DNA from 3 places in the Streptomyces sp. NBC_00250 genome. Region 2 is predicted to be linked to each of the others. Evidence: riboswitches for the same ligand, from Rfam matches in the RefSeq annotation. Region 2 holds a riboswitch; each other region holds the start of a gene.

Region 1 (2,255 bases), 750 kb from region 2:
AGCGGGAACACGCCGGAGGCCCGGCACGCGTGCGTGCCGGGCCTCCGAGTGACGACGGGGCGTCAGATGCTCACGCCGTGCGAACGCAGGGCGGAGATCGGGTCGATGTCGGAGCCGTACTCCGGCCCGGTGCGCATCTCGAAGTGCAGGTGCGGTCCGGTGACGTTGCCGGTCGCGCCGGAGAGACCGATCTGCTCTCCGCCGCTCACGGTCTGGCCGGCGGAGACGGAGATCGAGGAGAGGTGGGCGTACTGCGAGAAGGTGCCGTCGGCGTGCTGGATGACGACCTGGTTGCCGTACGCGCCGCCGTCGCCGGCGGAGTAGACGGTGCCGGGGCCGACCGCGACGATCGTGGTGCCGGTGGAGGCCATGAAGTCGACACCGGTGTGGTAGCCGGAGGACCACATCGAGCCCGCGGCGCGGTACGGGGTGGACATGCCGCCGCTGACGGGGGCGAACCAGCCGGAGGCGGAGGTCGCGCCGGCCGAGGAGGAGCCGGACGACTGGGTGCTCGCGGCCGGGGCGGCGGCGCGCTCGCTGCTCCGGGAGGCGCGCGCGGTGTCGCCGTTCTTCGCGGAGCTCTTCGTGGAGGCCTTCGCGGTGCTCTTGGGGGCGGCGGCCTTGGCGGTGCTCTTCGGCGCGGCGGCCTTGGCGGTGCTCTTGGCGCCGAGGGTGAGCTTCATGCCCGGCAGGATGAGCGAGGGGTTCTCGCCGACGACCTGGCGGTTGTCCGCGTACAGCTTCTGCCAGCCACCGGTGAGGTGGTGCTCGGCGGCGATCTTCGACAGGTAGTCGCCCCGCACGACGGAGTACGTCTTCGGCGCGGCCTTCGTGGTGGCGGGCGCGGCCTTGGCGGAGGCGGGGGCCTTCACCTGGGCGGCGGCGGTGACGGCCTGGCCGGGAGCGGTGGCCGGGGCGGCGGCGTGGGCGCCGGTGGCACCGAGGAGCGGGAGGGCGACGACGGCGCCTCCTGTACCGGCGGCGGCGATTCCGCGGGTGAGGCGGTTGGACTTGATGCGGCGGTGCTTACCCTTCGCGGGCATGGCGAATTCCTCTCCGGCGCCTGCGAGGTGAGCTGTCGGGTTCGGACTGGAGATGCCCGGCCGCGTTCTCACGCGGCTTCACCCCAAGCCGTCCTGCGTCGCGGGACCGGCGTACTTCCTGGGTCCCCCGCTCCTGCCACGCATGGGATGAGTGGAATTCCGGACGGTGGCAGGATTCGGCGGTCCGACCGGATTGACGGTGACGCTAGACGAGCGGGGTCTGCGCGAACAAGCCAATGATTTCCAACGGCTTTCCCCGTGCGGCCTTTCACCCGGAATTCCGGTCACCCTCCGTGGATGACGGGCCCTCGATTTCCTTTTTCCGTACGGCAATTGCTCAGGGCCGACGGCCACGATCCGTCACTTCTATGACCCTGCTCACGCGCTCGGGCCCATCTCGCCCGTAAACAGGGCGCGTTATACACAACGCCTCAATTCGGACAGATCCCCCATTCCCGTCCAGGGGGGTGCGCCATCGCGGCCCCACCTGGATGATTGCCCGTGGAACCGATCGCGCATCGGTCATCCGAACGTCGACCATCAGGAGCATCCGTGACGCAGCAGCTGCCGCAGGTCCCGCCCATCGAAGCGAACGAACCCGAGCTGGCCGAGGTCCGCAACTTCCGGGACGTGGGCGGCCTGCCGACGACGGACGGGCGCGCCGTGCACCCCGGCCGCCTCTTCCGCAGCGGCCACCTCGCCCACGCCACCGAGGAGGACGTCGTCTTCCTCGACTCGCTCGGACTGCACACCGTCTTCGACTTCCGGAACCTGGTCGACCGGAAGGTCGAGGGCCAGGACGTGGACCTCCCCGGCGTGCGGAACGTGAACATACCGCTCAGCGATCCGGCCGCGGGCAAGGAGTTCTGGAAGCTGGTCCGCGAGGGCGACATCGAGCAGCTGCGGGAGCTCCTCGGCGACGGCAAGGCCGCGACCCGAATGTCCGACTCGTACCGGAAGATGATTGTCGAGCGGACCGAGGAGCACAGCCGGGTCCTGCACTCCATGGCGGAGGACAGCCTCCCCGCCCTGATGCACTGCGCGGCCGGCAAGGACCGCGCCGGGCTGTCCATCGCGATCACCCTGCTCGCCCTCGGGGTCGAGCGGGAGGCGATCGAGGCCGACTACGTGAAGTCGAACGCCCCGCACCGCCGCTACAAGGTGCGCCGCAGCTCCACCGACCCGGACGCGATGTCGCCCGAGGTGATGGAG
Region 2 (2,255 bases):
CACCCTCACCTCGCGGCTCGACAAGGTCCTGCGCGAGGAGAAGGGCTACACGTACGGCGTGCGGGCCTTCGGGCAGGTGCTCCGCTCCGACGGCAAGGGGAACGGTGCCGCGATGCTCGCCATCAGCGGTTCCGTCGACACACCCAACACCGGTCCGGCTCTTGACGATCTGTGGAAGGTGCTGCGGACGCTGGCCGCCGAAGGCCTCACGGACGCCGAGCGCGAGACGGCCGTGCAGAACCTGGTGGGGGTCGCGCCGCTCAAGTACGAGACGGCCGCATCCGTCGCCGGGACGCTCGCCGACCAGCTCGAGCAGCACCTCCCGGACGACTACCAGGCCCAGTTGTACGCGCGCCTGGCGGAGACCGGCACGGTCGAGGCGACCGCGGCCGTGGTCAGCGCCTTCCCCGTGGACCGGCTCGTCACCGTGCTCGTGGGCGACGCGGCGCAGATCGCGGAGCCGGTGCGCGCGCTCGGCATCGGTGAAGTGACCGTCGTGACGGGCTGATTCAGGCCTCTGACGGCTTCTGGCATGACAAGAGAGGGCCCCGACGGCATAGTTCGTCGGGGTCCTCCCCTTTGTCCGTATTGATGGCAAGGGTGCTTGTATGACCTGTGGCATGTCTTACAAAAGACGTGTCTGGTTGGTGATTGAAAGACGATCCGCATAGCGTCGGGGCGGCTGTTCGTCAGTTGCACGTGCCGCAGCCGCGGCATCGGACAGTCATCGCCGAGTCCCCGTCAGGCGCGAGCCTGGGGAGCCGGGGACCCACATGTAGTCCCTGGGGTGAATCGGGCGCCTTCGTCTCGTACGGAGGGGCTCGTAGGAGACCTTCCTGCTCCGAACCCGTCAGCTAACCCGGTAGGCGAGAAGGAAGGAAAGGATCAGCCCCTACATGGCGTTCACCCGTGCCACCGGGAAGCATCGTGGTCCGAGCCGGATGGCGCGCCGCAGCGTGGGCATCGCCGGCGCAGCGACGCTCGCCGGCGCCGGCGTCATCGGAACCCTCGCCTCCCCGGCGCTCGCCGCCGACACGGACAACCGCTCCGTCGAGGACACCGGCCTCATCAAGGTGATCACCGAGGACTCCCTCGCGGACCGGATCGACGCCCAGGCCGCCGCCCAGGAGCAGGAGGCCTTCGAGGTCGCCGCCAAGGCGAAGGCCAAGGCCGAGGCGAAGCGCAAGGCCGAGGCCCGCGCCAAGGAGATCCGTGAGGCCGAGCAGCGCGCCGCCCGTGAGGCCGAGCGCCGCCGCCTGAACTCCTTCCAGCTCCCCGTCGAGGGCACGTACGTGTCCACCGGCTACCAGACCAGCGGCTCGCTCTGGTCCTCCGGCAGCCACTCCGGCATCGACTTCCACGCCTCCTACGGCAGCAGCGTCGTCTCCGTCGGCTCCGGCACCGTCGTCGAGGCCGGCTGGGGCGGCGCGTACGGCAACAACATCGTCATCCGGATGAACGACGGCACGTACACCCAGTACGGTCACCTCTCCTCCATCGGCGTCTACGTCGGCCAGAGCGTCGAGCCGGGCCAGCGGATCGGCATCTCGGGCTCGTCCGGCAACTCGACCGGCCCGCACCTTCACTTCGAGGCGCGTACGACCTCCGAGTACGGCTCCGACATCAACCCGATCTCGTACCTGCGCGCCCGCGGCGTCAACGTCTGACCCGGACGTCCGTCGCGCACCCGCGTCGTACCGCAGCGCATCGCAAAAGCCCCGGCTCGTACTGAGCCGGGGCTTTTCGTCGGTCGCAAGACATTCATATTCCGCTGGGGCATCGGAAATTCCGGCGCACTGCAATAGAGTCGCAGATCGGGCGCAGAACAGGCGCCGCTCGAATTGACTCGCGCAGACCAAGGCGGAGGTCGGACATGCGCATTCCCGCGCACTCGGTATGCACGGCGATCCGGGACGACATCGTCTCCGGCGTCTTCGAGCGCGGCAGCCGGCTGACCGAGGAACAGCTCGCCCGGCGGTACGGGGTCTCCCGCGTCCCGGTCCGTGAGGCGCTGCGCACCCTGGAGTCCGAGGGCTTCGTCGTCACCCGCCGTCACGCCGGCGCGCATGTCGCGGAGCCCACCGAGCAGGAGGCGGCCGATCTGCTCGACATGCGGGCGCTGCTCGAACCCCTGGGGGCCGCACGCGCGGCCCAGCGGCGCACGGAGGCCCATCTCAAGGTGCTGCGGGGCCTGGTCAGGCTGGGGCAGGAGCGGGCCAGGCGCGGCCAGGGCGAGGATCTGCGCTCACTCGGCG
Region 3 (2,255 bases), 1.9 Mb from region 2:
TGTTCGCCGTCCAGGACACCCCTTACGGGGTGCGGTTGGTGGTCGGCGACGTCCGGGGCAAGGGGATGGACGCGGTCGAGGCCGTCGCCATCGTCATCGGGGCGTTCCGGGAGGCGGCCGAGCAGGAGCGGACCCTGGAGGGCGTGGCGCAGCGCCTCGAACGGGCCCTCGCCCGGGAGGGCACCCGCCGGCACGGGCTCGACGCCTTCGAGGGGTTCACCACGGCCGTGCTGGCCGAGATCCCGCGCGGCGACGGGGGCGGCACCTTCGACGGTTTCGTACGGGTCGTCAACCGCGGGCATCCGCCCCCGCTGATGCTGTACGCGGACGGGCGTCTCGACACGCTGGAGCCGGGTGAGCCGGCGCTGCCGCTCGGCATGGGCGAGCTGGCGTCGTGGCCGGACCGGGCCGAGGCGCGGCCGTATCCGCCGGGCGCGACGCTGCTCTTCTACACCGACGGCCTCTCGGAGGCGCGGAACCCGGCGGGCGTCTTCTACGACCCGGGGGGGGCGGCTGGCGGGAGCGATCTTCCCGGGGCCCGAGGAACTGCTCGACGCCCTCGTGGACGACGTACGGCTGCACACGGGCGGCGGGTCGACGGACGACATGGCGCTGCTCGCGCTGAGCCGTCCGGCGGCGGGGCAGCCGGAGCGGCGGCGGACGATGCCGGTGGTGCCGCCGGGCGGGCCGGGAGCGCCGCGGGGCGAGCCCGGTCACCGGCCGTAGTCGCGAGGTGTCACTGCGATAACAATTGACATAACGTCAGATCGCGAGGGTTTCGGCACTCCTTGCTGAAGGGGGGTCAACTCGGGCCATTCCCCCTCAATTCAATGAATGATCAAGAGGAACAGCTTGGAATCGGCACCCCCTGTCTATTAACGTTCGATAACGCAGCGCGGTCGTCCCAGCCGTCGCAAGAGGCGGCACCGTGCGCACGCGCCGAATCCTGAAAAGGAACCGGGGAACCACTACTTGGGGTGAATCGGGCCCTTCGCACCTGTGCGACGAGCCCGTAGGAGACCTTCCTGCTCCGAACCCGTCAGCTAACCCGGTAGGCGAGAAGGAAGGAAAGGAGCGCGCCCCCGTGGCGTCCAACACTCCCGCACCCGAAGCCCCCTTCGATGCCTTCGGTGGTGGTGCGGGTCCTGCCGCCCCGGACACCGAGTGGAACCCCACCGAGGGCTCCCTCCGCGCCGAGAGCCGCTCCGGCGGCCGGCACCGTGTCGTCAAGCAGCGCTCCAACTTCGCCCGTTCCTCCACCGTCCTCGGTGTCGGTGTGATCGCGGCCGTCGGCGCCGGCGGCCTCGCCACCGCGCAGGAGAAGCCCCCGGTCGCCATTTCGCTCCCGGACCTTCCCGACCTCGCGGACCTCCACCTGCCGGACGCCCACGACCTCCCCGGTGTCGGTGACCTCCTCCCCGAGGAGTCCCACGAGACGGTCACCGCGGCCCGCGCCAACCCGAACCCGCTCACCGTCGCCACGTACGCCACCGCCGACGACGAACAGGGCACGAAGGCCACGCAGGTCACGCAGGCATCCCTGGTCAGCCGGGACGGTCAGGCCACCAAGGCCGCGACCGGCAACGCCGGCGAGGCCCTGCGCGCCCGCATCCTCCAGCAGGCCGAGCAGCAGCAGGCCTCCGCCGACGCCGCCGACAAGGCCGCGGCGGAGGAGGCGGCGGCCGAGAAGGCGGCCGCGGAGGCCGCGGCCAAGGCCGACGCCGCGGAGAAGGCGGCCGCCGAGGCGAAGGCCAAGGCCGAGGCGGAAGCCAAGGCGAAGGCGGAAGCCGAGGCCAAGGCGAAGGCCGAAGCGGCGGCCGAGGCCGAGCGCCTCGCCAAGCTCGCCGCGAGCTACACGCTGCCGCTCTCCTCGTACAGCCTCAGCGCCACCTACATGCAGTCCGGCTCGATGTGGTCCTCCGGCTACCACACCGGCCTCGACTTCGCCGCCCCCACCGGCACCCCGCTCAAGGCGGTCCACGGCGGCACCGTCAAGTCGGCCGGCTGGTCCGGCTCGTACGGCTACCGGGTCGTCCTGGAGCTGGAGGACGGCACCGAGATCTGGTACGCCCACATGTCGTCCATGACGGTCTCCGCTGGCCAGACCGTGGGCACCGGCGAGACGATCGGCCGCGTCGGCGCCACCGGCAACGTCACCGGCGCCCACCTCCACATGGAGGTCCACACGCCCGGCGGCTCCGGCCTCGACCCGGCGGAGTGGCTCCGCTCCAAGGGCCTCAGCCTCTGACACCGCC

What was found. A riboswitch is a leader RNA that binds a small molecule or an ion and turns the genes downstream of it on or off. The one in region 2 is predicted to bind cyclic di-AMP.
Region 1: it holds a riboswitch for cyclic di-AMP, as region 2 does, so the genes downstream of both, OG259_RS07940 (LysM peptidoglycan-binding domain-containing M23 family metallopeptidase) here and OG259_RS11255 (M23 family metallopeptidase) in region 2, are expected to answer to the same signal.
Region 3: it holds a riboswitch for cyclic di-AMP, as region 2 does, so the genes downstream of both, OG259_RS19925 (M23 family metallopeptidase) here and OG259_RS11255 (M23 family metallopeptidase) in region 2, are expected to answer to the same signal.

The regions. Positions count from the first base shown of each region.
Region 1 is NZ_CP108088.1:1,773,877-1,776,131, forward strand. It holds gene OG259_RS07940 (LysM peptidoglycan-binding domain-containing M23 family metallopeptidase) at 63-1,043, opposite strand; cyclic di-AMP (ydaO/yuaA leader) riboswitch at 1,048-1,207, opposite strand; gene OG259_RS07945 (tyrosine-protein phosphatase) at 1,596-2,255, shown strand, end outside.
Region 2 is NZ_CP108088.1:2,523,268-2,525,522, reverse strand. It holds gene OG259_RS11260 (M16 family metallopeptidase) at 1-508, shown strand, start outside; cyclic di-AMP (ydaO/yuaA leader) riboswitch at 719-884, shown strand; gene OG259_RS11255 (M23 family metallopeptidase) at 897-1,667, shown strand; gene OG259_RS11250 (GntR family transcriptional regulator) at 1,874-2,255, shown strand, end outside.
Region 3 is NZ_CP108088.1:4,425,912-4,428,166, reverse strand. It holds partial or broken gene OG259_RS19930 (PP2C family protein-serine/threonine phosphatase) at 1-726, shown strand, start outside; cyclic di-AMP (ydaO/yuaA leader) riboswitch at 928-1,073, shown strand; gene OG259_RS19925 (M23 family metallopeptidase) at 1,085-2,248, shown strand.